Regions from separate parts of the Bradyrhizobium pachyrhizi genome, predicted to be linked through region 4. Evidence: predicted binding sites of a transcription regulator. Region 4 holds the regulator's gene; each other region holds the start of a gene.
The links. The regulator LexA, encoded in region 4, represses DNA repair genes until DNA is damaged. The targets are predictions, from matches to a motif close to TGTTCNNNNTGTGTTCNG.

Region 1: a site for LexA is predicted at 4,264-4,281, ahead of uvrA (excinuclease ABC subunit UvrA). Genes of this name have one in related genera too.
Region 2: a site for LexA is predicted at 3,543-3,560, ahead of QA639_RS21910 (SMEK domain-containing protein). Genes of this name have one in related genera too.
Region 3: a site for LexA is predicted at 3,134-3,151, ahead of QA639_RS11370 (PA0069 family radical SAM protein). Genes of this name have one in related genera too.

What each region holds. Positions count from the first base shown of each region.
Region 1 covers NZ_CP121667.1:4,736,082-4,743,442, forward strand. The annotation lists gene QA639_RS22220 (PRC-barrel domain-containing protein) at 201-533, shown strand; gene QA639_RS22225 (VOC family protein) at 704-1,075, shown strand; gene uvrA (excinuclease ABC subunit UvrA) at 1,194-4,175, opposite strand; gene QA639_RS22235 (outer membrane protein) at 4,447-5,106, opposite strand; gene QA639_RS22240 (outer membrane protein) at 5,367-6,113, opposite strand; gene QA639_RS22245 (single-stranded DNA-binding protein) at 6,561-7,052, shown strand; gene QA639_RS22250 (DUF2306 domain-containing protein) at 7,311-7,361, shown strand, end outside.
Region 2 covers NZ_CP121667.1:4,668,891-4,676,251, forward strand. The annotation lists gene QA639_RS21900 (hypothetical protein) at 1-491, opposite strand, end outside; gene QA639_RS21905 (argonaute/piwi family protein) at 669-2,078, opposite strand; gene QA639_RS21910 (SMEK domain-containing protein) at 2,075-3,505, opposite strand; gene QA639_RS21915 (hypothetical protein) at 4,065-4,247, opposite strand; gene QA639_RS21920 (cyclase family protein) at 4,673-5,449, shown strand; gene QA639_RS21925 (hypothetical protein) at 5,770-6,057, opposite strand; gene QA639_RS21930 (carbamoyltransferase family protein) at 6,425-7,361, shown strand, end outside.
Region 3 covers NZ_CP121667.1:2,473,404-2,480,764, reverse strand. The annotation lists gene QA639_RS11385 (glycosyltransferase family 39 protein) at 1-245, opposite strand, end outside; gene QA639_RS11380 (ribonuclease HII) at 504-1,280, opposite strand; gene QA639_RS11375 (VOC family protein) at 1,375-1,821, opposite strand; gene QA639_RS11370 (PA0069 family radical SAM protein) at 1,946-3,112, opposite strand; gene QA639_RS11365 (glycosyltransferase family protein) at 3,277-3,846, shown strand; gene QA639_RS11360 (bifunctional helix-turn-helix transcriptional regulator/GNAT family N-acetyltransferase) at 3,892-4,833, shown strand; gene moaB (molybdenum cofactor biosynthesis protein B) at 5,033-5,596, opposite strand; gene ypfJ (KPN_02809 family neutral zinc metallopeptidase) at 5,780-6,718, opposite strand; gene QA639_RS11345 (hypothetical protein) at 6,789-6,992, opposite strand; gene QA639_RS11340 (site-specific DNA-methyltransferase) at 7,101-7,361, shown strand, end outside.
Region 4 covers NZ_CP121667.1:5,050,582-5,057,942, forward strand. The annotation lists gene QA639_RS23715 (HAD family hydrolase) at 1-606, shown strand, start outside; gene QA639_RS23720 (molybdopterin molybdotransferase MoeA) at 626-1,837, shown strand; gene lexA (transcriptional repressor LexA) at 2,081-2,785, shown strand; gene QA639_RS23730 (hypothetical protein) at 3,042-3,470, shown strand; gene QA639_RS23735 (hypothetical protein) at 3,616-3,840, shown strand; gene QA639_RS23740 (ComEC/Rec2 family competence protein) at 3,837-6,122, opposite strand; gene QA639_RS23745 (MFS transporter) at 6,556-7,361, shown strand, end outside.

The sequences.
Region 1 (7,361 bases), 310 kb from region 4:
CTGCCGCCGACACTCGGAAAAGCGACTTGACGCGTCGGGCAAATCAGCGATACGTTTTTATTATTCCGAAATTGTGCAGGCGTCCGCCGCCGCGCGATAGCCGATCGCTCCTGCGGCTTTCGCCGAGCCGCGCCCCATTGGCCCACCAGCGCGGCAGGCATATATTATCGGGCAATACGAGAAAACACAGGGAGGATGCCATGCATCATACCTTGGTGCCCAGTGACCGGGTCGAGCATGTCTGCGTCTTCGGGCGCGACGGCGCAAAGCTCGGTTCGATCGAGCGGCTGATGCTCGACAAGGTGAGCGGAACGGTGGCCTACGCCATCATCAGGACCGGCGGCGTGTTGAGCACCCACCACCACTATCCCGTCAAGTGGACCGCGCTGCACTTCGATCCCGTGCGGCAGGCCTTCGAAGCCGAGGTCACGCTGGAGGATTTGCGCGCCGGACCGTCTGAGTTCGACGGTGACGCATTCGACTGGGGCGATCGCTCGCAGTCGTACACGCACCCGAACTATTGGGCGGTGTAGGGCAGGCGAGGTGATTGTTGTAGCCCGCATGAGCGAAGCGACATGCGGGACCGCCGCTGGCGACTGCCAGAGCCCCCGGATATCGCTTCGCTCATCCGGGCTACTTGCTCCTGCGTTTCTGGTGGCTTTCATCAGCGCCGCATCATCGTCGGTTCGTCAAAGGCAGACTCATGCCCCAGTTCAAGCCCGCCGGCTGGCCTTTCGTCATACCGCGAATTGTCACGAGCGACCTCACCGGCTTGGCCAGATTCCTTCGAGACGTTTTCGATGCGCAGGGCGAAGTTCGCTCCGACGCGCCGACGGAAATCCGGATCGGAGACTCGATTATCCTGATCAGCGATGGCGGAGGCGTGCGCGAGGCGATGCCGGCCGTTCTCTACGTCTATGTTCAAGACGCGGACGAGACCTATCGTCGGGCGATCGCGGCAGCCGCTGAATCCATCGAGATACCCGTGGATACGCCCTACGGCGACAGACGCGCGACGGTCCGGGATGCCTGGGCAAACGTCTGGCAGATCGCCACATGCCGCAGTAATCAGTAGGATGGGTCGAGCGAAGCGATACCCATCATTCGGGCCGCGGGGGTGAGTTGTTGGGTTTCGCTTCGCTCGACCCAACCTACTTGCATGTTGCGGTAACTCGCACTGACGAGCGATGCCGCTACTCCGCCGCCTCGCTCGCTGAGCTCTTCCTCGGCTTGCTGTTCGCCTTCTTCAGCACCGGGGCCAAAAACTTCCCGGTGTAACTGCGCGGTGCCTTGACGATGTCCTCCGGCGGGCCCCAGGCGACGATCTCGCCGCCGCCGTCGCCGCCTTCGGGGCCGAGGTCGATGACCCAGTCGGCGGTCTTGATGACCTCGAGATTGTGCTCGATCACCACGACCGTGTTGCCCTGGGCGACCAGCTCGTGCAGCACCTCGAGCAGTTTTGCGACGTCGTGGAAGTGCAGGCCGGTGGTCGGCTCGTCCAGGATGTAGAGCGTGCGGCCGGTTGCGCGCTTTGACAGCTCCTTGGCCAGCTTGACGCGCTGGGCTTCGCCGCCCGACAGCGTCGTCGCCTGCTGGCCGACATGGATGTAGTCGAGGCCGACCCGGTGCAGGGTCTGGAAGGTCTCGCGCACGCGCGGCACCGCCTTGAAGAACTCGGCGGCTTCCTCGACCGTCATGTCGAGCACGTCGGCGATGCTCTTGCCCTTGAACAGCACCTCCAGCGTCTCGCGGTTGTAGCGCTTGCCTTTGCAGGTGTCGCAGGTGACGTAGACGTCGGGCAGGAAGTGCATCTCGATCTTGATGACGCCGTCGCCCTGGCAGGCCTCGCAGCGGCCGCCCTTGACGTTGAAGGAGAAGCGCCCGGGCTCGTAGCCGCGCGCCTTGGCCTCGGGCAGGCCGGCGAACCATTCGCGGATCGGCGTGAAGGCGCCGGTATAGGTCGCGGGGTTCGAGCGCGGGGTGCGGCCGATCGGCGACTGGTCGATGTCGATGATCTTGTCGATGTGCTCGAGGCCCTCGATGCGGTCGTGCGGCGCCGCGCCCTCGCTGGCATTGTTCAGCTTGCGGGCGATGGCGCGGTACAGCGTGTCGATCAGCAGCGTCGACTTGCCGCCGCCCGAGACGCCGGTGACGCAGGTGAACAGGCCGAGCGGAATCTCGGCCGAGACGTTCTTGAGGTTATTGCCGCGGGCGTTGACGACCTTGATGGTGCGCCGGTGGTTCGGCGGCCGCCGGTCGGGGACCGGCACCGAAAGCTCGCCGGTCAGATATTTGCCAGTCAGCGATTTCGGGTTGCGCATGATCTGGTCGGGCGTACCCTCGGCGACGATGTGGCCGCCATGCATGCCGGCGCCGGGCCCGATGTCGAGCACGTAATCGGCGAGGCGGATCGCGTCCTCGTCATGCTCGACCACGACCACGGTGTTGCCGAGGTCGCGAAGTCTCTTGAGCGTGTCGAGCAGGCGGGCATTGTCGCGCTGGTGCAGGCCGATCGACGGCTCGTCCAGCACGTAGAGCACGCCGGTGAGGCCTGAGCCGATCTGCGAGGCGAGGCGGATGCGCTGGCTCTCGCCGCCGGACAGCGTGCCGGAGGAGCGCGACAGCGTCAGGTAGTTCAGGCCGACGTCGAGCAGGAAGGTCAGGCGCTCGCGGATCTCCTTGAGGATGCGCGTCGCGATCTCGTTCTGCTGCGCGTTCAGCGCCTCCGGCACCGTCTCGAACCATTCGCCGGCGCGCTTGACCGAGAGCTCCGAGATCTCGCCGATATGCTTGCCGCCGATCTTGACGCACAGCGCCTCCGGCTTCAGCCGATGGCCGTTGCAGCCTTCGCAGGGCACGTCGGAAAAGTACTTGCCGAGCTCCTCGCGCGCCCACTCGCTCTCGGTCTCGCGGTAGCGGCGGTCGATGTTGGTGACGACGCCCTCGAACGGCTTCTTGGTGTCGTAGGAGCGCACCCCGTCCTCATAGGAGAACTTGATCTCGTCGTCGCCGGAGCCGTGCAGCAGCGCGTTCTGGACCTTCTTGGTGAGGTCCTTCCACTTGGTGTCGAGCGTGAATTTGTAGTGCTTGCCGAGCGCGGTCAGAGTCTGGATGTAGTAGGGCGAGGACGATTTCGCCCAGGGCGCGATCGCGCCCTTGCGCAGGGTCAGTTCCTTGTCCGGGATGACCAGGTCCTCGTCGATATGCTGCTCGACGCCGAGGCCGCCGCAGGCCGGGCAGGCGCCATAGGGGTTGTTGAACGAGAACAGGCGCGGCTCGATCTCGGGGATCGTGAAGCCGGAGACCGGACAGGCGAACTTTTCCGAGAACAGGATGCGCTCGGGGCCGCTCTTGTCGTGGATTTTTGCCGTTTTCTTCTTGTCTTCCTTTTCACCCGCGGCCGCCGCCGGTGCGTCGGCATACTCGATCACGGCGAGGCCTTCGGCGAGCTTCAGCGCGGTCTCGAAGCTTTCGGCGAGGCGCTGGGCGAGGTCGGGACGCACCACGATGCGGTCGACCACGACGTCGATGTCGTGCGGGAATTTCTTGTCGAGCGCGGGCGCCTCGGACAGTTCGTAGAACGTGCCGTCGATCTTGACGCGCTGAAAGCCCTTCTTGAGATATTCGGCGAGCTCTTTCTTGTACTCGCCCTTGCGGCCGCGCACGACCGGTGCCAGCAGGTAGAGACGGGTGCCTTCCGGCAGCGCCAGCACGCGGTCGACCATCTGCGAGACGATCTGGCTCTCGATCGGCAGCCCCGTGGCCGGCGAATAGGGCACGCCGACACGCGCCCAGAGCAGGCGCATGTAGTCGTAGATCTCGGTGACGGTGCCGACGGTGGAGCGCGGGTTCTTCGACGTGGTCTTCTGCTCGATCGAGATCGCCGGCGACAGGCCGTCGATCTGGTCGACATCAGGCTTCTGCATCATCTCGAGGAATTGGCGCGCATAGGCCGACAGCGACTCGACGTAGCGGCGCTGGCCCTCGGCATAGATGGTGTCGAACGCGAGCGAGGATTTGCCGGAGCCGGACAGGCCGGTGAACACCACGAGCTTGTCGCGGGGAATCTCGACGTCGATGTTCTTCAGATTGTGTTCGCGCGCGCCACGGATTGTGATGGCGCGCGATGAGGAGCCGGCGTTCTGTTGGCGCTTCGCCTTGAGCACTTCATCCATTGCGACAGTTCCGGGCGCATGCTTGGGCGCCTTTTGGGCGCGCATCGCCGGTGCTGCCGGGACCTTGCGCCGATGGGGGTGTGAAGACTGGAACGTAGGAAGAACGGCCGACAATTTCCAGTGCTGAATAGCGTCCATCAACGGATAGTTTGCCTGATGGCAGCAGCAGTCAGCAGCGCCGGTTCCCTGACGCAAAAAAGGCCGGCGCGAGGCCGGCCTTTCGGTGCGATCTGACCGCCGACGGCGGTCAGCAATTCGCTCAATACTTGTCTTAGTACTTGGCGACGATCGGGCCGCCGAAGTGATAGTTCACGCCGAACTGGGCGCTGTGCAGCTCGAGCGTACCGGACGGCACGCCGAAATAGGTCTCGCTGTCGAGGCTGCGATACAGGTATTCGCCCTTGATCGACCACTGGGGCGCGATGAACGCTTCGACGCCGGCGCCGACGGTCCAGCCGGAGTGGAAGTTGCTCTGCGAGGCGGTCACGCCGAGCGCGGTGACGCTGACCTCGTTGTTGGCCCAGGCGTAGCCGCCGGTGCCGTAGAACAGCACCTTGTCGACGGCGAAGCCGAGGCGACCGCGCACGGTGCCGAGCGAGTCGATCTTGCTGCGGGCGGTGACGCCGAGCGTCGAGACCGATGCGTCGATGTCAGCGCCTGCAGCGTCGACCTCGAGGCCGTACACGATGTTGCCGGCCTGCCAGTTGTAGCCGATGGTGCCGCCGCCGAAGCCGCCTTCCATGCTCGGGGTGCCGGAATTCTCGCTGGCGTAGCCGCCGAAGCCGCCGACGTAGAAGCCGGTCCAGTTGTAGATCGCCGCTGGCGGCGGAGCCTTTACGTAAGGCGCGCGTGCCGCCATGTCGGCGGCCATTGCCGGTGCAAAAGCGCTCAGTGCAAACATGCCGGCCGAGGCCAGCAAAACATTCCTGATTTTCAAAGTCCGAGTCCCGTTTTTCTTGCTCATTTTCTTGTTGTCCCTTCAAAGATTTTGAAGAGAGCGTCACAGCAGTGTCGCGTGACGTGCTGCCGCTTCTACAGAGAAATGCCGGAGCGTGTGTATCCGCGAAACCACAACGCACCGAAAACGGCCCCGGTGAGGTGCGCGTGCACACGCAACGAAAAAGCCGGCGCACAAACAAAAAGGCCGGCGCGAGGCCGGCCTTTCGTCTGGATCAAATCGGCCTGGCGCGATCAGTAGCGCGCGACGACCGGGCCACCCCACTTGTAGTTCACGCGGACGGTGACGAGGTCGACGTCCTGGCGATCGCGGATGGTGCTGTTCAGCGTGCCGTTGGGGGCGATCAGGTTGTAGGTCTTGTCCTGCATGAACAGGTGGTCGTATTCGATGCCTGCGGTCCAGTTCGGCGCGAAGCCGACTTCGATGCCGGCGCCGACGGTGCCGCCCCAGCGGGTGTCGCTGGCGCTGCCGACCAGCACGCCGGTCGGGGTGAAGTAGGTGTTGAAGCGGTTGTCGGTCAGCGCCGCGCCGCCCTTGGCGTAGAGCAGCACGTTGTTGATGGCGTAACCGATCTGGCCGGTGAACAGGCCGAATGCGTCGATCTTGGACTGGTTGGTGAACAGGCCCGGGAAGATCGCGCTGCCGTTGCTGCCCTTTAGGTCAGCCCAGTCGCCCTGCGCTTCAAGGCCGAACACCCAGGTGCCGGCCTGCCAGCGATAGCCGATCTGGCCACCGGCGACGCCGCCCGTTGCATCATGGCAACCGTCCGAGGCGAGGAAGATGCCGGCCGGGAGCTGGTCCCAGCAATTGTGGCTCGAGCCCCAGCCGCCGTTGGCGCCGATGTAGAAACCGGTCCAGTCATAGATCGGGGCAACCACCGGCGGCGGCGCCTTGGTGTAGGGGCGCGCAGCGAGATCGGCGGCCGCTGCAGGTGCAGCAAACGCAATCAGAGCAACCGTACCGAGCAAAAACTTCTTCATTATCAATCCCCCAGCACCCCGATCGGCTTCCAAACGGTCCCGAAGCACGATCCCAGACGCGAGCGCCCGCGCCATGGTTGGAGCTATACGCTGATTCAACCGGAAACGCAGTCTCCCAAATGCAACACTCGCGGAGGAAGTGTCGATAAGGCAAGGTGCTGATTTCTTTGTTGTTTTACTGAATCTTGCTGCCGGGCGTCGGCCTGCGCCGAGATCGACTGCCGCTCCGACGGCATCGGCCGCTTCTACGGATGGTTGTGGCGAACAAAACTGGAACGACGCCGGATCCGATGCTATATCTCGAATATCGTGGATAACCGGCGCGACGGCAAAGGCGGCGAGCCGGCACCGGCGTATAGGGTCATCCACGACGCCTGCGATGTAAGTGGCGAAGGTTGAGAGTGGCGACCGATGTCCGGACGCCCGGTTTTGAGTGGAGATGATGCGATGGCAGGAAGCGTGAACAAGGTGATCCTGGTGGGCAACCTCGGCAAGGATCCGGAAATCCGGCGGACGCAGGACGGCCGTCCGATCGCAAACCTTTCCATCGCCACCTCGGAAACCTGGCGCGACAAGGGCACCGGCGAGCGCAAGGAAAAGACCGAGTGGCACCGCGTCGTGATCTTCAACGAGGGCCTCTGCAAGGTCGCCGAGCAGTATCTGAAGAAGGGCGCCAAGGTGTACATCGAGGGTCAGCTGCAGACCCGCAAATGGACCGACCAGAGCGGCGTCGAGAAGTACTCGACCGAAGTCGTGCTGCAGGGCTTCAACTCCAACCTCACCATGCTCGACGGGCGTGGCGGTGGAGGCAGCAGCTTCTCCGATGATGGCGGCAGCGATTTCGGCTCGGCCGGACCGGTCAGTTCGGCACCGCGCCGTGCAGTCGCCACGGGTGGCGGCAGCCGCAACAGCGACATGGACGACGACATCCCGTTCTGATGAGCGGTCGCGCTTCCGTCGATTCCGTCAGGCGCCGTTCCGTGAAGATCATTTCCCGGAACGGTCGTTGCGATCCGGATTAGCAATTTCCTCGTGTGGATTATGAGGATAACCCGATAACTCTCTGTCAGAACGTCGGTGCTCCGACGTGCAGGGATGCGGGTTCCCAAGACTTTGACACAGGCCGATGTAAATGATATTTACATTGGCCTGCGGCATTTGATGTCGGGCCGCGAGCTTCACCCGAGGGCCGCCATCATGAGCCTCGCGCGATTGCTCGACGCCGCGCCTGCGATCCCGCTCCACGCC
Region 2 (7,361 bases), 380 kb from region 4:
ACGAAGCCGATTGAGTACAGCACCGCGACCGCGATGCGGGAAATCGGATGCTCTTCGTCCAGATAGCGGTAATACAAATGAAGGTATCCAACGTACATTGAGTCGCGTTGTTCAGATGTTACGCCTGCTTCTCCCGGCAAATTGGTCTTCTTGTAGCGATCTCTTATCTCGAAAAATTCCTCAATGAATTTATCGTTGTTGTGAGTGAAAACCCGCTCGATCTCCGCCATCGGGAAATCGCTGGTCGCGTCCTTCACTCCCGATACGTATGCATTTGCCGAGCCGTAATATTTGACCGCGTTCGGGCAGCGCCAAGCGTATATCGAGACCGCCGCGGCGACTGCACACAAACCGAAGTAAACGAGCAGAAGCCTCGGAGAAACTTCTGCGGTATTCAGCGGACCTCCCAGCCGAGCGACGAGCTGGAGGTATTCGGCAATCTTGGCATTAAAAATGATCAGATAGCCCACAAGCGGGATTAGGACGGTCATCCGGGCAGCCGGAGACCTACTAAGGCCCCAGAATTTCGACCACACAATAGCGCGCAGATGCAGTCGAGAAATGTAATGCCGAACCTTTCCTATAAGCGACAGCTTCACACTCATTCCCATCAATAAAGCGCGGAGACATCAGCCGGGCTTGCAGCAGAGATCACTATCCGGGGTTGGCTACATGTAGAAGCTGTAGCTGACCTGCGGCTTCTCTGTCGGGCTGACGTATTTCATGATGTCCCCGATTTTCCGCGCGCACTCCAGCGTGATCGGCAGACGACCGTCCATCTGGGTGTTGTTCCAGTTCATCTTCGTTAGCCCCAGTATCTCGTCGCACAGGCTCTCAAGCGACGAATCCTGCTCATAGACGGTGATCTTCAGCGGGGTCGGCACATACATTCCGGGATACGTCTTGTAGAAGTCGACGGTACCGCGCGTGTAGAGCACCCCCTCGGTTTCAGATATTGTCAGGAGTGTCCCGCGTTTCGGCGGATAATCTTTATCACTGAACAGCCTGATATCTGTGTCCGTTATGGCGACAAAGTCTTTGGTTCGGATACCCTTTTCGTCGAGCGCCTTGAGGAAACCCTTCCGCTCGCTCTCCCGAAAGTGGCTCGATTTGTGAATCACGATCCGGGCCGGCATGTGCGCGAGCGCACGGTCATATTCGTCTAGCGCATCGCGCAGCAACTCGTAGGCCTGATCCTCGCTCAGATACGGATGACGGTTCTTCTTGTCGATCGACACCGGCGTACCGCGAAGTATGATCCCGTGGCCGAACTCGTCGAAAACCTGGGCTAGGCTCGACGACACAGTTTCGCCGTCCCGGCTCTTGTAGAAGCCGATGCCGATGTAGCACGACCGCAACTTCGCAGTGTCCTCGACGAGACGCCAAGGGATCGTCCTGTTCCCTTTGTAGTAGAGCGCTGTGCAAAAATTCCACGCCTTTGTGGCGGGGTCCTGCTGGTCGCCTGCATGCTTGGTAATGAGAATGGTCTTCTCGCGCACCAACTGCAGTGGGGTGCCGAGGTGCATGCATCTTGCCTTCAGGATGCGCCTGAAATTGTGTTCGAGCTCACTCTCTTCTGAATCGTCGTCGCCTGCCGCCGTCGTAATGGAATCGAACATCTCGTTCGGCATGACGCAGACGATTACATCAACTGATCTGTTCTCAGCGAGGAAGCGGATCTGCTCGTAGTAAAGTTCGACGGCCCGCTCCACCCGCTCCGGGCGGGACGCTAACTTAACGACTCCCGAAACATCCGATTTCTTGAGGGTGCGAGTGTATTGAGGTGAATTGATGAGCCTAGTCAGAAATCCGTAGTCTTGTTTGATGCCGCCAAAGCCGCGGAAGAGATTCAGCAGCCTGGATTCCTCTTTGCGCTCGATTCCATCCCGGCATCTCTCCAGCCACTCGTCTAGAAGGTCTATTCCCTCGCCGCGACCGACCACCCCGACACGCAATTCGGTTCGACGCAGTTCGTCCCGCTTATCATAGACACCCAAGTGCTCGATCCCGGTGCGGGGACAGATGTGCGTACCCGTTCCGAATTCTAGCAGTGGCTCCGCAAGCGTCGTTAGCTTCATGCCGCCGTTCCCTCTGCCATGTCGGTAACGTCCTCGCCGTCGTCATCGACGGGCTCCGCCTCGTCGGTCTCCCGCACGTTGAATTCGACGAGGGAGAGAAAGCGTAGCCCACAGTCCTCGTCCTCGTTCTTGTTGGTCTCGGATAGGAAGTATGCGACGAAACGGACCATGTTTCGGACGGTCAGATTGTGCTCCAGTCGCTTCTGCTGCGATAGGAGATCGTCGTGCCAGTGTGACCGGCGGTATCCGTCGTAAGAATAGTACCAGCTCGGCACGATCTGCGCATACCAGGTGTCGTCCAGCTTCGTGAACGTCAGCTCGAACGACAGATGCCGGTGGTGGGCGATCTTCGTCGGATCCTTCTTCTGGTACTTGACCTCGTAGACGCGCCGGATCGCGGTCTTCTTGCCTACCCAGGTCTCCTTTCGCTCCAGCTGCGCCTCCGCGGTTGGCCCGAAAAAGAAGAATCCATCCATGGTGTGCATACGTACATGGTGTTGCTTCAACTGTTCCCGTGTCTCGGCTGAGAGAAGCTGCTTCAGGATGTTCACGTTGTCCAACTCGGTGGATTTGGCCAGATCCGCGATCCCCAGCGGCTCCACCGATCCCGCGTCCACCACGCTAATCAGCCCGCACTGTTCGATGTCTTGGAACGAGAAGAGCTTGTTGTCATGACAGACCCATGCGTCGCTCTCCACGCCGTTGAGGAGGAGAGCCATCTTGACAACGGATCTCCTGCTCCGCGCTTTGCCTTTGTAGCCGAGCTTCGTCTTCGCCTGTGCGATGACCTTCTTATCGTCGATCGTCAACTCGCCCACGTAGACCGTCTTGGGTAGCCTGATCTGCTGAAGGTTGGACGTGATGGCTGTCGGCGCGGCGAGGCTCTCCGAGCTGTAGCTGATATAGGCGTCGACCTCTCCCAGAATGTGCCGAAACTCGGACAGCACACGCTCCTGAGCAGCGAGCCGTAGACCGGACACTTGGCCGAGGAGGTCGCCGAGATCGATGATGTGCTTCTTGCAGTTGAAGGCGAACTTGCTGGTCAAGTGCTCGTTCACCGACGCTTGGCTGTAGGACGACTGCTTCTGCCCGAGCATGAGGATGAAGAGCTCATCGAATGTGTTGTAGTAGGCCCGGTCCATGAATTGCCGGACGGTGAACTTCACCTTTTCGAGCGTCGTCGTCGACGTTATCTGGAACGCCACACGGTCGTGGTCGTCACCGAGATCGATGCCGGGAAAGTTCTTTTGCTTGCGGTTCAGATTAATGAGGTGGGGCAGGTTGTAGACCGATTTCAGGATGGGGATGAAGGCGTCCTCCAGAGCCAAGTTGATGTCGGTCCGTCCTTGGGAGGTCGCCAACTCAACCTGAAGGATGATACGGCCGACCACGTCGCGGAGCTGATTCTCAACCTCGAGCTGCCTCATTCCGTGTCCCCAACTTACAAATGGCGCATGTAGTAATGGGAACGCATTGAGAACATTTCAAGGGCCGAGCCCATCAGTCCAGTTGAACTCCGATACATGTCCCCAACTCCTGCGAGCAGTGGAGGAGGAGGGCTGAAGCGGGCAGTCCGTCTCGATCGCAGAAGTGGACCTTATCGTCGCCTCTCGTGGAAGCCGGGCTTCCCAACTCGTAGGACTGTTTGCATTCGTATGAACGAGGTGACGAGGTGGAATTTAGAATTTTCAATGACTTAACGTTTGCATTCGGTGTCAGCTTGACCACAAGAATGCAAATAGAACAATTTTGGGTACTGCAGGTCGTTGGTTCGAATCCAGCTGCCCCGACCATCCAAATCAAAGACTTAACAGAGACGCTCCGCCGGCAGATGAGGCTGACGCGATGTTTATCGGCGCGTGCTCGGCATTCGTGTCTGACCTGGACCACACATCGCGGTCAGTTGGCTCCCTGAAATAGCAAGCGCCGGACCCAAGCCCCCGCGCTCCACTGCCCGCAACTTCAGCCGACCGGGCGCTGACCAGATCAACGAGCCGGCGGGTTGTAGCGGTCCAGGATCACGGTTCTTGAACCGCTCTCCGGCGGTCGCGAGATGGGATCGTCGAATTTGTGATAGCGGTCGAACTGCTGCTGCTCATCGCGCAGATGTGGCGCATCGGCGGACGAGTAGGCTCTATTTGCACCGTTCCAGTGATCAAATCCCGACACGACGCAACCCCGTCTTGGTTCAGATGCTGGTTGGTTAGCATCGTTGTGGGGGTATCTCTGTATCGGCGTGGCAACACCAGCAGCAATCCGCGCGACATGAGCACACGTATTGTTTCTGCGGCTCTCTGTGCGTGAACAGCTCTGGCACGGGCAACCAGGCTTCGGCCGAGATTGTCTCGCCTAATGCAACAACGCCGCCTGGACGGAATATGCTCGTCCAGACGGCGCCGTCGAAATACTGGGCCCTGAAATCCCCAGTGCCAATGGGTCGTGCGGGCGGGGGATAGGTTCAACGTTGCGCCGCCTTGCCGCAGTCCAGGGCACGACATCGTGAGCTGCGATCTCGAGCGGATGTGGCTTGCCGATAACGCGCGCGCGCTGGCAGGGTAGTTCGGCCCGACAAGACCAATCCGCGAGAAAGCACCATGGCGCGCAGACTGATCGATATCTCCGTTCCCTTGCAAAACGACGTTCCAGCCGATCCGCCCGGCAACCATCCGACCATCCAGTATATAGATCACCAGCAGGGGCTGCCGCGCATGCTGCAGTTCTTCGATGGACTGAAGGCGGAGGACTTGCCCGACGGACAGGGCTGGGCCGTCGAGCAGGTCTCGCTCTCCACCCACAATGGCACGCATCTCGATGCGCCCTGGCATTTCCATCCGACCATGAACCGCGGCGAGCGGTCCTGGACCATTGACGAGGTGCCGCTGGAATGGTGCTTCCAGCCGGGCGTGAAGCTGGACTTCCGCCATCTGCCTGACGGTTATGTCGCGACCGCCAAGGATGTCGAAGCCGAGCTGAAGCGCATCGGCCACACGCTGTCACCGCTCGAGATCGTCGTCGTCAACACCAGCGCGGGCGCGAAATATGGCCAGCCCGACTACGTCAATTCGGGCTGCGGCATGGGCTACGAGGCGACGATGTATCTGCTCGAGCGCGGCGTGCGGCTGACCGGCATCGACGGCTGGAGCTGGGACGCGCCGTTCGTCTTCACCGCGAAGAGATACGCCGAGACCAGGGACGCCAGCCTGATCTGGGAAGGCCACAAGGCCGGACGGCACATCGGTTACTGTCACATCGAGAAGCTGCACAATCTGGAGCTCTTGCCGTCGACCGGGTTCATGGTGTCGTGCTTCCCGGTGAAGATCGAGCGCGCGTCGGCGGGGTGGACGAGGGCGGTCGCGATCCTCGACGGCTAGGCGCGGTGGGGTGTGTCCGGCCGGTTTCGGGAACCGGTGGACAGGCTGTGCATTACTGGCTGTTGTTGCGGTACGGTTACAGCTTGAGGCAGCCAAATCTGTTCTTATGCACGCAGTAGATGCATTGGGTGATCGGGCCGCCGGCTCGTCCTCGCGTCCCGATTTCGGAAGCGTTCTCTCCCGTGACTAGAGCCCCGGCGTCTCCCGGGGCTCTTTCTTGCGTGCCGCAGCTGAGGCTGGCCGCAAAAGAAAATCAGGTGCGCCGCGATCGACGCACCTGATCATTATCTTCAATATCGCTTGTGTCGGCCGGGTGGTTGTTACCACCGGCAAACGCGAACGCCACGCGGGGTCCACCAGCAACGGGGACCGGCATAACCACCGTAATAGCCATAGCCGCGGCCATAGCCCCATCCGCGACCGCGGCCCCAGCCGCCACGATAGCCCCAGCCGCCGCCACGATAGCCCCAGCCACCGCCACGTCCGCGCCAGGCTTGCGCAGGCGCTGTCGTGACGCCGACCAGGATGGCGGAGGTGCTTGCGACATAGACGAACAACAAAGCGACTGCTGCCAGGCAACGAGTCAGGATATTGTAGCGTTTAGTCATTCTGAAGATCTCCAGTCCACTTCCAAACATCTGAACTGATGCTGGCTGTCTCGCTTAGACGCGCGAGACCGGCATTCGGTTCGAGCATGCTAAGACGATATTTTCACTAAGGTTCTTGCGAGCTTTAACGACTCTATTGAGACCAACAGGTAAGGTCAAGTTACAGTCCCGCCTGCAAAGGATGCTGTCGTTGCTGCACTCATCTTGTCGTTCATCCGCCGTTCATTCTGTTCATCTTGCGTTGCGCCGATTTGATTTGTGCATCGCAGAAGCAGAGGTTTGAGAACCTCGGAAAATGCCGGCGAGAACTTGAAGTCGACACGATCCTGTTCTCTCAGCGTTGCAGTATCCTTCCCAAAGAGTGCCCATGCCGAAACAACACACTTACGTCCTTGGTCTCAACGTCTACGACCATGACGTCAGCGCCTGCCTGCTGCGTGACGGCGCGATCGCCTACGCGATCTCCAAGGAGCGCATCACCCGCGAGAAGCACGCCTCCGGCTTCTACAAGGAAGTCGTCGACTACTGCCTGTCGGCCGAGGGCATCACCCTCGACGACGTCGATCTCGTGGTGCGCAACAGCTACATCCTGCCGGTGCCCGAGATGGAGGAGCGGATGCTCCACCAGGATATGCCGGGCTTCCTGCCGATCGCCGAACGCAACGAGGCAATCAAGCACCCGCTGTTTCGTTCCAAATCCGACAAGGTGGTGTCGATCTCGCACCACCTCGCGCATGCCTATAGCGCGTTCGCGGTGTCGCCATTCAAGGACGGCGTCGTGATGATCGTCGATGGCGTCGGCAACTATCAGGCCGACGCGATGGAGTCCTATCCGCAGGATGAGGCATCGCCGCTGGCCCGCGAGTCCGAGAGTTACTACAGGTTCGACGACACCAGACTCGAATGCCTGAAGAAGGTCTTCATGGAGCCGGCGCGCGGGCTCTTGTCGGACGAGTTCTACAACATGCCGGGGCTGGGGGCGCTGTACAGCCGGGTCTCGACCTATGTATTCGGCGACTGGAACAAGTGCGGCGAGCTGATGGGGCTGGCGCCCTATGGCCGCCATGAGCAGGTCGGCCATCTGCTCGAGATGAAGGACGGCAAGCTGCACGTGCCGTTCTGGGGCGCCGAGAACCGGCAGCCCTTCGTGCTCGACAGCGGCAGCTGGGACAAAAGCCCGACGATGCGGCACTGGGAGGACATCGCCTGGCGGGTGCAGGACGACACCGAGAACGTGCTGCTGGCGCGGGCGCGCTGGCTGCGCGAGACCACGGGTGCGAAAAATCTCTGCATCGCCGGCGGCG
Region 3 (7,361 bases), 2.6 Mb from region 4:
AACACGTGATTGCCGACGGCGCGGAAGGCGATGTCGGCGAGCCAAAACGCGAGCGGCGGTCCCATGTCGGTGCCGACCTGATATTCGCGGCCGAAGGCGAGGATGGTGGCGAGGTTGCCGGGCGGACTGCCGTAGAAGATGGCCGGCAGGAACAGCCAGATCGCGGCCTGCGCCAGCACCACGATCCAGACCACGAGGCGCGGCCGGGCGCGGATCAGTTCGACAACCAGGGAGGTAAACCGCATGAAACGCCTGAAATGCCCCAGCCACCCCTATCAAGCGGCACCATCTGATCCCGAGGGTTTTTGATAAACGGCGGCGGCGGTGGAGGCAACCGGGGCCGGATGAGTCCACGGTGCAAAGTCAAATGCAGGTGTCATGCCCCGCGAAGGCCGGGGATCCAGTACGCCGCGGCGGCCAGGCTTGAACACAACTGTCTCTGGAATACTGGATCGCCCGGTCGAAGCCGGGCGATGACACCGAGAATGCGGCGCCGCCGCGCTTTACGCCGCTTCGGATGCCGCGGCTTCGCTTTCGGCGTCCACCGTGAACAGGTCCGGCTCGGCCGGGACCGGGAAATGCTTCAGCCGCGCCGCGACGACGGGCGCGAAGAAGCTGCGGTGATGGCTGCTCGGCCCGAGCCGGTCAAGCGCCTCGAGGTGCTCCGGGACCGCATAGCCCTTGTGCTGCTCGAAGCCGTAGCCGGGACAATCCAGCGCCAGCGCGCACATCAGGCGGTCGCGCGTCACCTTGGCGATGATCGAGGCCGCCGCGATCGAGGCCACGATGCCGTCGCCGCCGATCACGGCATCGCAGTCGCAGGACGTGGCGAGCTTGTCGCGGCCGTCGACGAAGACGTGCTTCGGCATTTCCGGCAGCGCATGCACGGCGCGCGCGAGCGCCCACAGCGAGGCGCGCAGGATGTTGTCGCGGTCGATCCGCGCCCGTGACGCCACCGCGACCGAGAACGCTGCTGTCGCGCAGATTTCCTCGAACAGTTCCTCGCGGCGCTCGACGGTCAGCCGCTTCGAATCATCGAGCCCCTTGGGAATCCGATTTGGGTCCAGCACCACGGCGGCGGCGACCACCGGACCCGCCAGCGGCCCGCGCCCGGCCTCGTCGCAGCCGGCAACCGGCCAGACACCGCGCTTGATCAGCGCGCGCTCACGCCGAAAGCTCGGCCGCGTCACCACGATGACGCGCTTGTCCGGCTTGGCCGGCTCGGCCGGTTTCTTCTTCGACGCGGTCTTGGACGTGCCGCTGGACTTGTCCCGAATCATACCGGGATGGTGATCAAGCCCGGCCCGTGGCGCAACCGGGAACCTGGCGCCCTTCCCCGTTATTCAATCTGCCGCTCCAATCGGGATCGACGCTCTAATCGGGAATTGACACCCGGCGGTCGTCGCGAACCTCAAAGCCCGGCGCGCGCACCACTTCCCAGGCGTGGCCGTCGGGATCGCCGAAATAGCCGCAATAGCCGCCATAGCTGGTGGGCTGCGCGGGCTTCAGCAGCCTGGCGCCTTTCGACAGCGCGAACGCCATCACACGATCGACCTCGGCGTCGTCGTTGCAGTTCCAAGCGATCGCGACGCCGCGGAACGCTAACGGCCGTGGCTGATCCGGCAGCCCGGCATCGGCGGCGAGCAGATGCCACGGGAACAGGCCGAGCACGGTGCCGCCGGTCTCGAAGAAGGCGACCTCCTCGCCGGTCGCGCGCATCTTCCTGGTGAAGCCAAGCGATTCATAAAAGCCGATGCTGGCGCGCATGTCGCTGACGCCGAGCGTGAGGACGGTGAAGCGTGCGGTCGGGGTGTTACTCATGTTTGCACTCACTCATTGTTATGTTCGTAGCCCGGATGGAGCGAAGCGCAATCCGGGAAAGCTTCAGCCAGGAGTCGAAGAGCCCCGGATTTCGCTGCGCTTCATCCGGGCTACGGGTCTTAACCTAGAACAGGCTGAGCTGCTGTCCGTTACGCTTCGGCTTGGCGAAGTGATCGGTGGTCAGCTTGGTGCGCCGCTTGTTGAGGCCGAGCTTTTCGCAGGCGATCTCGAAGCGGCGGCCGATCATCCAGGCCATCGGGCCGGTGCCCTTCATCCGCGTGCCCCATTGCGAGTCGTAGTCGCGGCCGCCGCGCATGTCGCGGATCAGCGTGAAGACGTGACGGTAGCGGTCGGGATAGTTCGCCATCAGCCATTCGCGGAACAGATCGCGCACCTCTAGCGGCAGGCGCAGCAGCACGTAGCTCGCCTCCCTGGCGCCGGCATGCGCGGCGGCATCGAGGATGCGCTCGATCTCGGAGTCGTTCAGCGCCGGGATCACGGGCGCGACCATCACCGTGGTCGGGATGCCGGCGTCGGCGAGCCGCTTGAGCGCCTCGAGTCGCTTCGGCGGGCTCGAGGCGCGCGGCTCCATGGTGCGGGCAAGCTTCGGGTCGAGCGTCGTCACCGAGAGCGCGACCTTGGCGAGATTGCGCTTGGCCATCCGCGCCAGGATGTCGATGTCGCGGGTGACCAGCGCCGACTTGGTGACGATGCCGACCGGATGGCCGGCGCGCTCCAGCACCTCGAGGATGCCGCGCATGATCTTCCGGTCGCGCTCGATCGGCTGATAGGGATCGGTGTTGGTGCCGATCGCGATCATCCGCGCCTCGTAGTCCGGCGCCGCCAGCTCCTTCTCGAGCAGCGCGGGTGCGTCCGGCTTGGCGAACAGCTTGGATTCGAAATCCAGCCCCGGCGACAGGCCGAGATAGGCGTGGGTCGGCCGCGCGAAGCAATAGACGCAGCCATGCTCGCAGCCGCGATACGGATTGATCGAACGGTCGAAGCCGATGTCGGGCGAGTCGTTGCGGGTGATCACCTTGCGCGAGGTGTCGAGCGCCACGCTGGTCGTGAACGGCGGCAGGTCCTCGAGGCTCTGCCAGCCGTCGTCGAAGGCAACGCGGGCCTCGGCCTCGTAGCGGCCGCTGGCGTTGGACTGCGCGCCGCGGCCGCGCCGCCGCACGCGCTCGATCGCGACCGCAAGCTCGGGAAAGGGTGAAGGTGCACCCGCCGGGTTATCGGAGGGCGCCGTTACCGGCGGGTGCTTGAGGGCATGAGAGGATGCTCGGCTCATGCTTTGAAGCTAACACAGCGCGAGAACAAATCAAGAACATGAACTGAGAAATTCCACAGAACCTTGCTACATAATTCTGCACGCGAACAGGCTGCTTTGAATATGACAAGGTGATAACACGGCCGGAGTTTCTCCACCGTTTGAGCCATCGAAGCCTCAAAATCATGCTGAGCGTGATCATTCCAACCGACGGCGTCGAGCGCACCGCGGTCGCAACGTTGGCGGCGCTGGTGCCGGGCGCGGCCGCGGGCGTCATCCGCGAAGTGCTGCTGGTCGACCGCAGCAACAGCGACGTGATGGAGCGCGTCGCCGACGTCGCCGGCTGCCGCTTCCTGCGCTTCGAGGGCACGCGCGCCGCGGCGCTTGCGGCAGGCGCGCGGCAGGCGCGGTCGCCCTGGCTGATGTTCCTGCATCCGGGCGCGGTGCTCGATGCCGGCTGGATCGAGGAAACCACGCAGTTCATCCAGATGGTGGCGGCGAGTGGCAAGGACCGCGCCGGCATCTTCCGCTACGCCCGCGCGCCCTACACCGACCCGGGCCTGCGCGACGGCCTCAAATTCGTCGCCCGGATGATCACCGGCCCCTCGGCTGAACAAGGGCTCCTGATCGCGCGCGAGCATTACGAGCGGATCGGCGGCTACCGGCCGGACGCCCGCCGCTCCGAGGCGCGCCTGCTGCGCCGGCTCGGCCGCTCCTCCCGCACCATGCTGCGCAGCCGGATCATGGTAGCCTGAACAAAGCGCTTGCGGATTATTTGATTCCGTCAAATAATATATTTGATGAAATCAAATTCCCATGACACCACGCTCGAGAGCCAGGTCGCCGCTGTCCGCGGCTTTAGCCGGTTCTATACCCGCAAGCTCGGCATCATCGAGCCGAAGCTGTTGCACTCGACATTCACGCTGCAGGAAGCGCGGATCATCTACGAGTTCGCGCATCGCGAAAATTGCACCGCAACCGATCTGGTGCGCGATCTCGACCTCGATGCCGGCTTCGTCAGCCGCACGCTGGCGGCGCTGCAAAGGCGCCAGATCGTGACGCGCAAGCCGTCTAAGGCCGACAAGCGCGTCAACGAGGTGGCCCTCACGGCCAAGGGCCGCACCGCAGCCGCCGATCTCGACCGCCGCTCGCGCAGCGAGGTCGGGGCGCTATTGAAGCAGATGGACAGCGACCGTCGCGCCGCGGTGGTGCGCGCGATGGGCACGATCGAGCAATCGCTGGAGCCGCCGGCCGAGAAACCGGTCGGCTTCCTGCTGCGCAGCCATCGCGTCGGCGACATGGGCTGGGTCGTCTCGCGGCAGGGACAAGCCTACGCGGAGGAATATGGCTGGGACATCAGCTACGAGGCGTTGGTGGCCGAGATCTGCGCGCAGTTTCTGCGATCGTTCGATCCTGCCCGCGAGAATTGCTGGATCGCGGAGGTCGACGGCGAGCCGGTCGGCTCGGTCTTCCTGGTGGACGGCGGCGACGGGGTCGCCAAGCTGCGGCTGCTGCTGGTGGAAGAAAAGGCGCGCGGACTCGGCGTCGGCCGCGCACTGGTCGAGCAATGCATCCGCGTCGCGCGCGAGAAGGGCTACACGAAGATGACACTGTGGACCCAGAGCATCCTGGTCGCCGCGCGCGGCATCTACGCCCGCGCCGGCTTCGAGCGGGTCAAGGAAGAAAAGCACCACAGCTTCGGCGTCGACCTGGTCGGCGAGACCTGGGAGCTGGAGTTGTGAATCCGCAGCGCCGAGGCGCCTGGACTGCGTAGCCGGGATGGAGCGAGCGCAATCCGGGAGCGGTGCTGCCGCGGAAGAGACTGCCGCGGATTTCGCTTCGCTCCATCCGGGCTACGGAAGCTCACCCTTGAGATTCGGGTTCGTGGTTCACACGCCCTCAGATGCGCAATTGCGCGTCGGGATGGCACAAAAGCAGCGGCTAAGCGCTCGCGCCTTTCGCCTTTGGGCGGCGCAGATGTTCATCCAGCCGCGGCATGATCTCGACGAAATTGCAGGGGCGCGTGCGGTAGTCGAGCTGCGCGGCTAAAATGCCGTCCCAGCCGTCGCGGCAGGCGCCGGGCGAGCCGGGCAGGCAGAAGATGAAGGTGGCGCCCGCAACGCCGGCGGTGGCGCGGCTCTGGATCGTCGACGCGCCGATCTTGGCGTGGCTCAGCATGTGAAAGGCGATCGAAAAGCCGTCCATCCGCTTCTCGAACAACGGCTCGACCGCCTCCGGCGTCACGTCGCGGCCGGTGAAGCCGGTGCCGCCGGTGGTGATGACGGCATCGACGGCGGGATCGGCGATCCAGCGTCGGATCACGGCTCTGATCGCCTCGACATCGTCGGTGACGATCTCGCGCGCCGCGAGCTTATGGCCGGCGGCGGTGAGACGGTCGGCCAGCGTGGTGCCCGACTTGTCATCCGCCAGCGAGCGGGTGTCGGAAATCGTCAGCACCGCAATGTTGAGCGGGATGAATGATTTGGATTCGTCGTGTGAGGACATTTACACCTCTTTCCATCCCGCTGACGTCATCCTGACGTGCTCGCCTTGCGGTGCACTTGCACCGCCAGGCGAGCCGCGAAGGATGGGCCACGGGCTCCGTCATCCTTCGAGGTCGCCAAGAGGCGAACATATCCCGAGTGAGCGCATTCGCGCTCATCCGGGGATGACGCTACCGGCACGCAGCTACAAGCTACCGCCGAACGTGTTGCAGGCCTGCACTGTGCCCTGCTGGTAGCCCCTCATGAACCACTCCTTGCGCTGCGCCGCGGAGCCGTGGGTGAATGAATCAGGCACCACCCTGCCCGTCGCCTGCCGCTGCAGCGTGTCGTCGCCGATTGCGTTCGCGGTGGTCAGCGCGGCGTCGATGTCGCCGGCCTCGAGGAAGCCCGGCCGCTTCTTCTCCTCGCGGTTGACCCAGACGCCGGAAAGGCAATCGGCCTGCAACTCGACCTTGACCTGCAGCGCGTTGGCCTCGGCCTTGCTGCCGGCCTGCTGCTGCAGCCGGTTCACGCGCGGAATGATGCCGAGCAGGTTCTGGATGTGATGGCCGGCTTCATGCGCGATGATATAGGCCGCGGTGAACTTGCAGGCGTTGCCCGAGCAGCCGCGGAAGCGCGTCTCGACCTCGCGGAAGAAGCCGGTGTCGAGGAAGATGGTCTTGTCCGGCGGACAGTAGAACGGTCCCATCGCCGACTGCGCCATGCCGCAGCGGCCGCCATTGGTGGCATTGCGGAACAGCACGATCTTCGGACCGGTGTAGGTCTGGCCGCTGGCCTTGAAGATCTCGCTCCAGCGATCGTCGATCTCGCCGAGAATACCGGCGATCATGCTGCCCATCTCGTCGGTCGGCGCGCCGCGCTTGGCCTGCCCGCCCGACGACTGCCGGTCGGTCTGGTAGGTCGGCGCCTGGCCGCCGCCGGTGAGAATCTCGGCGCCGCCGATCAGGATGCGCGGGTCGATGCCGAAGGCGTAGCCGAGCAGGCCGAGCACGATGATGGTGCCGATGCCGAGCCCGCCACCACCCATCGGAATGCCGAAACCGCCACCGCCACCTCCGCCCATCCCGCCTTCGTCGCGACGGTCTTCGATGTCGTCGCTGCGGCGGAAATCATCATAGCGCATGGCGGTTTCCCTTCATTCCAGTCGGCGACCCAACGCGGGACACTCCAACCTAAAATTTCCATTCTGTTAATCAATATCCTGCCCGGCAATAATTGCCTAGTCCGGAAGAGGCGCATCCCTTGCGGTGCAAACGGCTGCGAATGAGGGCGAATCTACCGCGCAAATCGTGCCGGTTTGATGATCCGCAAATTTTTTCGCCGAACGCGCTGATGTTGCAGCACAACGCCGACGGCACTGCGCCATGATGCGCAAAAGATGCTGCAATCTTTTGCATGAAGATTTCCAATTAAGTCGATTTTTACTTTGACGGGTCAATGTGACGCCAGTCGGTTGTTTAGTCCCGCGTCGCCGACAGCGTCGCCTGAGTCAGAGTTCTTGAGTCATGGTAGTGTCGCGTCGCGGGGCGTCTGCAAGGGCGCCCCGCACTAAATTTGAGAGTGCCCCATCGAGCCACATCGTCATTGGCGATTGCGTGGCCGAATTGTCGAAGCTTCAGGCCGGCTCGGTCGACCTGGTCTTCGCGGATCCTCCCTACAATCTGCAGCTCAAGGGCGACCTCAAGCGCCCCGATGAGTCGCATGTCGATGCCGTCAACGACGACTGGGACAAGTTCTCGTCGTTCGCTGCGTATGACGATTTCACC
Region 4 (7,361 bases):
GTCGACGTGCTGCTGTTCGATATCGGCCGCGTCGTGCTCGACATCAACTTTGACAAGGTGATGGCGCACTGGGCGCAGCATGCCGGCTGTGCGCCCGCCGAGCTCGCCACGCGCTTTGTCGTCGACGACAGTTTCAAGCATCACGAGATCGGCCGGATCGACGACGCGGCGTTCTTCGAAAGCCTGCGCCGGACGCTCGGCATCAACATCACGGACGCCCAGTTCCTCGAAGGCTGGAATGCGATCTTCACCGGCGAGATGCCGGGCATCGCCCCGCTGGTCGCGGCGGCCGCCAGGCAAATGCCGCTTTACGCCTTCTCCAACACCAATCCGGCCCATGTCGCGCATTTCTCGGTCACCCATGCCGAGCTGCTCAGCCATTTCCGCAACGTCTTCCTGTCGTCGAGCATCGGCTTCCGCAAACCCGACGCCGAGGCCTATGATCATGTGGTAAAAGCCATCGGCGTGCCGGCGTCGCGGATCCTGTTCTTCGACGACCTGGCCGCCAATATCGAAGGTGCGCGGGCGCGCGGCCTTCATGCTATCCACGTGACATCGACGGATGACGTGGCAAGGGCTTTGACCGCACTTGGTATTGAACATTAGGAATTGAGGAGCTCTGAGCGTGGCCCTGATGCCGGTTGCCGATGCCCTGTCCGCCGTCCTCGCCGGCGCCGAACCGCTGCCGGAGGAGATGGTCGCGCTCGATGCCGCCTACCACCGCACGCTTGCGCACGACCTCGCGGCGCTGCGCACCCAGCCGCCGCAGCCGATGTCGGCGATGGACGGCTATGCGGTGCGCGCCGCCGATGCGGCCGATCTAAAGGCCCGGCTCAAGGTGATCGGCGAAGTCGCCGCCGGCCGGCCGTTCGAGCGGACGGTCGGCGCCGGCGAGGCGGTGCGGATCTTCACCGGCGGCGTGATCCCGAGCGGCGCCGACGCCGTGATCATCCAGGAAGACACCGCCGTCGACGGCGACCACATCACGATCTCGGAGGCCGCCAGCGTCGGGCGGCACATCCGCCAGGCCGGGGTCGACTTCCGTGAGGGCGAGGTGCTGCTCGCCGGCGGCAGCCGCCTGTCCGACCGCGCGCTGTCGCTGGCGGCCGCCATGAACTATCCGGAACTGACGGTGCGCCGCCGCCCGAAGGTCGCGGTGCTGGCGACCGGCGACGAGCTGGTGATGCCGGGCTCGCAGCCCGGTCCCGGCCAGATCGTCTATTCCAACGGCTACGCGCTGCGGGCGCTGGCGCGCGCCGAAGGCGCCGAGACCGTCGACCTCGGCGTTGCCGCCGACACGGTGGAGGCGACCACGGCCGGCATCCGCCGGGCACGCGAGGCCGGCGCCGATATCCTCATCACGACAGGCGGCGCCTCGGTCGGCGACCACGATCTCGTCAAGCGGTCGCTGGAAGCCGAGGGCGTCGAGATGGCGTTCTGGCGGATTGCGATGCGGCCCGGCAAGCCGATGATGCACGGCCGGCTCGGCGCGATGCGGGTGATCGGCCTGCCCGGCAATCCGGTGTCGTCCTATGTCTGCGCCTTCCTGTTCCTGGTGCCGTTGATTCGGGCGCTGAGCGGCCGGAAAGTGATTCATCATCGCCGCGCAAGCGCCCTGCTCGGCCGCGACCTCGCCGCCAACGACCAGCGCGAGGACTATCTGCGTGCGCGTCTCGAAGCGCGCGAGGACGGCACGCTGGTCGCAACCCCGGTGACGCAGCAGGACTCGTCGCTGCTCGGGAATCTCGCTGCGGCACGGGCGCTTCTCGTGCGTCCGCCGTTTGCGGCGGCTGCCGTCAAAGGCAGCGAATGCGAAATTCTGACACTGCCCGAATAGGGTTTTCGCGCCCCGCCGATTGTGCGTTGCCCGACACGTTCACCGGAAATTAAGTGGTTGCGGAACACATATCGAACATATAGTGTCCGTTCATGATTTGTTTCGAGTACTGGTGTCTACAATCGGGAAGCCGCGTGGAAGCAGGTGCATTGAGCACATGCTCCTGAGGTCAGGCCCGGCCTGCAGGCCCCACCAGAAGAGTCTCGGAATCGAACGACGCTATCAACCGGGGGAATACTCGAGATGCTCACGCGCAAACAGTACGAACTACTGCGTTTCATCAATGAACGTTTGAAAGAGGCCGGCGTACCGCCCTCCTTCGACGAGATGAAGGATGCGCTCGACCTGCGCTCGAAGTCCGGTATCCACCGCCTGATCACTGCGCTGGAGGAGCGCGGCTTCATCCGCCGCCTGCCGAACCGCGCCCGCGCCATCGAGGTCATCAAGCTGCCCGAACTCTCGGCCGGCGCCGGCAACGGTCGCCGCGGCTTCACGCCCAGTGTCATCGAAGGCACCCTCGGCCGGCGCGCCAGCACGCCGCCGATTGCCGAGGACGACGGCAACCGTCCAGTCGCGGTCCCCGTGATGGGCCGGATCGCCGCCGGTACGCCGATCGAGGCGCTGCAGACCCGCAGCCACACCATCAGCGTGCCGCCCGACATGCTCGGCGCCGGCGAGCACTATGCGCTCGAGGTGCGCGGCGACTCGATGGTCGATGCCGGCATCCTCGACGGCGACATGGCGCTGATCCAGCGCAACGACGTCGCCAATACCGGCGACATCGTGGTGGCGCTGATCGACGAGGAGGAAGCCACCCTGAAGCGCTTCCGCCGCCGCGGCGCATCGATCGCGCTCGAGCCGGCCAACACCGCCTATGAAGTGCGCATCCTGCCGCCGAACCGGGTCCGCATCCAGGGCAAGCTGATCGGCCTTTATCGCAAATACTGAATTGCAAATACTTGCGGCGGCCGGGAACGAGCAACACGTCGGATCGTTCCTTGCATGATAGTGTAGCGTACGGCCTGCCCGATGCGCTCCGATACCTCTCGCGCAGCGTCGCGTGTTTGTGATCGGAGCGATCTCGGACCAGTCGTACAATCGCCCAGAAACGAGCAGACGCTCGTTCGCTATCGTCCACTCTGGTAGAGGCCCTAATGCCTCAAGGAGAGGCACGGGTCGCTACCTCGAAATGAGGAGCCATCCGATGTGTGACTATAGTCTGCACGCCGTGGCATCGCGCCCCGCCATTGTCGGAGAGACGCTGATCACGACGACGTTCCGCGGCACGTCGACCCGCGGCTTTGCCTCGGAGAACGATCCCACTGTCGCGGTCTGCATGCTGCCGGGCACCGAGCTCGCTTTCGCCGAGAACGTTCGCTACGACAGCCGCTGGATCTGGACCAAGACGCTGAACTATCGCGTCGGCGTGTTCAACGAAGTCGAGCCCGACGTGCCCGATCGGCATCATGACGCGGTCGAATTCCCCGACGGCAGCCATGTGCTGGTGACCCAGCTGGTCGAGGGACAGCGCGTCAGCGTGCTGCAATTGCCGGCGCTGCATCCGCCGGTCGAGCAGAAGCCGAAGGTTGTGGAGCGGCGGCCCTCCGCATTCGCAACGCTGTTTTTGGGTTGAGCGCATCGTCGCCGCGGAATGAGCTGTTCGGCGGCGAATGACCTAAGCAATTTCGGGCGACCCCGGACTCCCGCTTCCGGGGCGCAGAAGGAGATTTGCGTCGGCCGGCGCCTTGGCGCATCATCGGGCACGGAGGACGTGCGCGGTGGTCGATAAGGTCACATGGCAAAAGGCTGGACGCGTCACGGAACCGGGCCGCTACCTGTTCCGGTTCGGTTGGCTGACGGTAACGGCCGACGACCTGAAAGTCTGGGAGCAATTTCCCGAGGCTTCCTTTACTCTCGTCAAGAAGCCCGACGCCCCCGACTCCGACGAATATCATCTCGGCCTGTTCGAGCTGCCAAGCGGCCCCTCGCCAGACCACAGCTAATCATCGCCCTGCAGATCGGTCTCAGCCGGCGTCGCATCCACCGCAGGCCGCGGCGCGGCGGCGGGCGCGCGTAGCGTCGTCTCGCTCTCGCCGTCGCCGGGAACCGCCGGCGACCACGGCCGGTCGATCCCGCCGGGCTTGACTGCATCGACGGCGTAGCCGTCCCTGATCCGTCGCAGCACCAGCGCGCCGTGGCGGCGCAGCCGCTCGGCATCGATCACCGATGCCGCGCAGCCCTGCGGCGCCGGCCGCGCCGTCACGATCAGGGCTGCGCGCTCGCAGTCGTCCGCCAGCGCCTCCGGCCGGGTCGCCAGCGCGACGAAGGCGCCGCCGGGTGCCTGGGTCACGCAGCCGCCGGCATCGCAGGAGACGCCCTCGCCGAGCGACGCATCGGTGGCGGTGCGCGCGTCGGCGTCCGCCGCCAGCCACTCCTTGACCAAAAATGCATCCTTGGCGCTGTGCATCAGATGCAGCCGTCCGTCACCGCCACGCACCGCGACGTTGCGGCCGTCGCCCGACACCAGCACGTCCGGCTGCGGCACCCTGAGCGCCCAGACCGAGGCCACCAGCAGCAGCACCGCGCCTGACCAGCGCAGCGGCGTGCGCAGCAGCCCGAGCAGGATGATGCCGGCACTCGCGGCGATCAGCGGCCCGATGCCGAACGCCGCCATCCGGCCGACCGCGCCCGGGAGTGCGGCGACCCATTGCGTCACCAGGATCATCCAGTCGATGCCAAGACCCATGATCGCCCAGAACAGTCCGTCGAAGCCGAACGGCATGGCGACGAGCCCGAGCAGGCCGGCCGGCATCACGACCGCCGAGACGACAGGCATCGCCGCGAGGTTGGCGAGCAGCCCGTAGGGCGTCACGCGATGGAAATGGAACGCGGCATAGGGCGTCGTCGCCAGCCCCGCCACGAGCGAGGCCAGCATCAGCATCGTGAGCTCGCGCCCGCCCCACAGCGCGACCCGCGCGGTCGCCGAATGGTCGGGCGACGCCAGCAGGTTCGGTAGCCCGATCTGCACCAGCGCCACCAGCCCGAGCGTCGCGGCGAACGACATCTGGAAACTGGGATGCACCAGCGCCTCCGGCGCGATCGCGAGCACGATCAGCGCCGCCACCGCAAGCGTACGGAAGGTGATCGCGCGGCGGTCGACGATCACGGCGAGCAGCACCACGGCGGTCATGAAGAACGACCGTTGCGTCGCGACCTCCGCGCCCGACAGCAACAGATAGAACGCCGCGGCGACCAGCGCGGCCGCCGCGGCCCATTTCTTGATCGGATGCGCCGCCGTCAGCGCCGGAAACAGCGCAAGCAGGGCGCGCACCGCGAAGAACACGACGCCGGCGACCACGGCCATGTGGTAGCCGGAGATCGACAGCACATGGCCGAGCCCCGAGATGAACATCGCATCGTTGACCGGCGTCGAGATCGCGTCGCGCCGGCCGGTGAGCAATGCGGTTGCGATCGCGCGCTGGTCGCCGTCGAGCGTGGTGCGAATCCGCGCGTCGATGGCGTCGCGCAGGCCCTGCATGAAGGCGGCGTAGCGCAGCCCAAAGCCGCCGGTCGCCGGAGGCTCCCTGGTCTTGACGGCGCCCATCACGAAGCCGGAGGCGCCGATGCCCTGGAAATAGAGGTCACGGCCGAAATCATAGGAGCCCGGGCGCTGTGGCCCGAGCGGCGGCATCAGCCGTGCCTTCAATTCAACGAAGCTGCCGACATCGGGCGCGGTGCCCTTCTTCACCGAGAGCCGGACCCGATCGAGCTTCGTCATGTCGCGCGGGCTCTCCATCGAAACCACGCGCAGCACGAAACGATCGGTCTTCTCGCGGATGTCGCGCGTCTCGACGAAGCCGGTCAGCGCCACCGAGAACATCGGCCGCGCCAGCACCGTGTGAGCGACGCGCGCCGTCTTCCAGGTCGCCGTCGCAAAACCCGCGGCCACCGCGGCCAAGAGCGCGATGACGGGAAACACGCTGCGCCGCCGCAGCAGCAGCGCCAGCAGGCAGAGCAGGATTGCGACGGTGGCCGCGACCGACAGCACCGGCTCGTGCTCGGCCGCGAAATAGAACGCGATGCCGGTGCCGAACGCCACCGGCACCCAGGGCAACAGGCGGCCCGCGCCCGCCTCGGCGCGGGCCGACTGCCGCAATGTCTCGACGAGAGGCTTCCAGGTGCCGACGCGGGTCGGAAGAAAGCCGCCGGCCGGCGCGGCCGCGCGCGGCGGCCACGTCCCCGCGTAGCCGCGTTTGCCGCCCGGCGTCGTGCCCTGCTCCGCCATTCCGCTTGCGATCCCTGCCGGGCGGCAGGCTAGCGGATGGCCCCGTCACCCGACTAGCGGAACGGATGCAGAATACGGGCCGGCAACGCCCGGGTATCTGGATCGTCCTGCACCTTGCCTAGCTCGCGCCGGGCCGCAGCTGCCGCCTGCGTCAAATCGATCGAGCCGAAAGTCTCACTAAGATGCAGATCACATTAGGAATAGACTGTCCCGATGCCTCCGCTCCCAAAGAGACCGGGATGAGGCAGTGACGGCTCGCGGCACTTGAAGGCCGCTGGAGCTCCTCTCAGGTGGCCACAACTCCCCTGAGATCAGGCGTTGCGGACGAACGCACAAAATCTCGCCTGTAACGCCGTGCACCACGCGCACTCCGCGAGCGGATAGATCGCTGAAAAACGCGAGGAGTAGCGTTCGCATTTGAGAGGAGCAGCACATGGCAATTCAAGTACCAAGCGATTTTCGCCGCGTGATTGTCGCTGCGTCAGTGGGAAACATCATTGAATGGTACGACTTTTATATTTTTGGCAGCCTGGCCGCGGTTCTGTCGGTCAAGTTCTTTGAGCAATCCCACCCCGTCGCAGCCCTGCTGAGCACGATCGCGCTGTTCACTGCGGGATTCCTGATCCGCCCGCTGGGGGCCTTCCTGTTCGGATGGATGGGCGATCGGGTCGGCCGCAAATATACATTCCTCATTACGCTGAGCGGAATGGGCCTGGGAACGGGAGCGATCGGACTGATCCCAACGTATCAGTCGATCGGCCTGACGGCCGCATTCATTCTGTTCGGCTTGCGGATGATCCAGGGTCTGTGCCTGGGCGGCGAATATGGCGGCGCCATCACCTACGTCGCCGAACATGTTCCGGACGACAGGCGCGGCTACTACACGGGCTGGCTACAAACCTCGCCGACGCTGGGGATCGTGGTGTCGCTTGCGGTGATCGTTCTGACCCGAACCTGGGCCGGCAATCAGGCCTTTGACGAATGGGCCTGGCGCGTACCATTCCTGCTCTCGTTCCTGCTGGTGGCGATCGCCATCTACATCCGCCTGCAGCTCCAGGAGACGCCGATCTTCCAGGAGATCAAGGCACAGGGACAGATGACCAGGAATCCCTGGCGGGAAGCTTTCCTCAGCGCCAACATCAAGTACATCCTGATCGCTATCGTCGTCCTGATTGGACAGGGCGTGGTCTGGTACAGTGGTCAATTCTGGGCACTGTACTTCCTGCAGCAGGTCTCCAA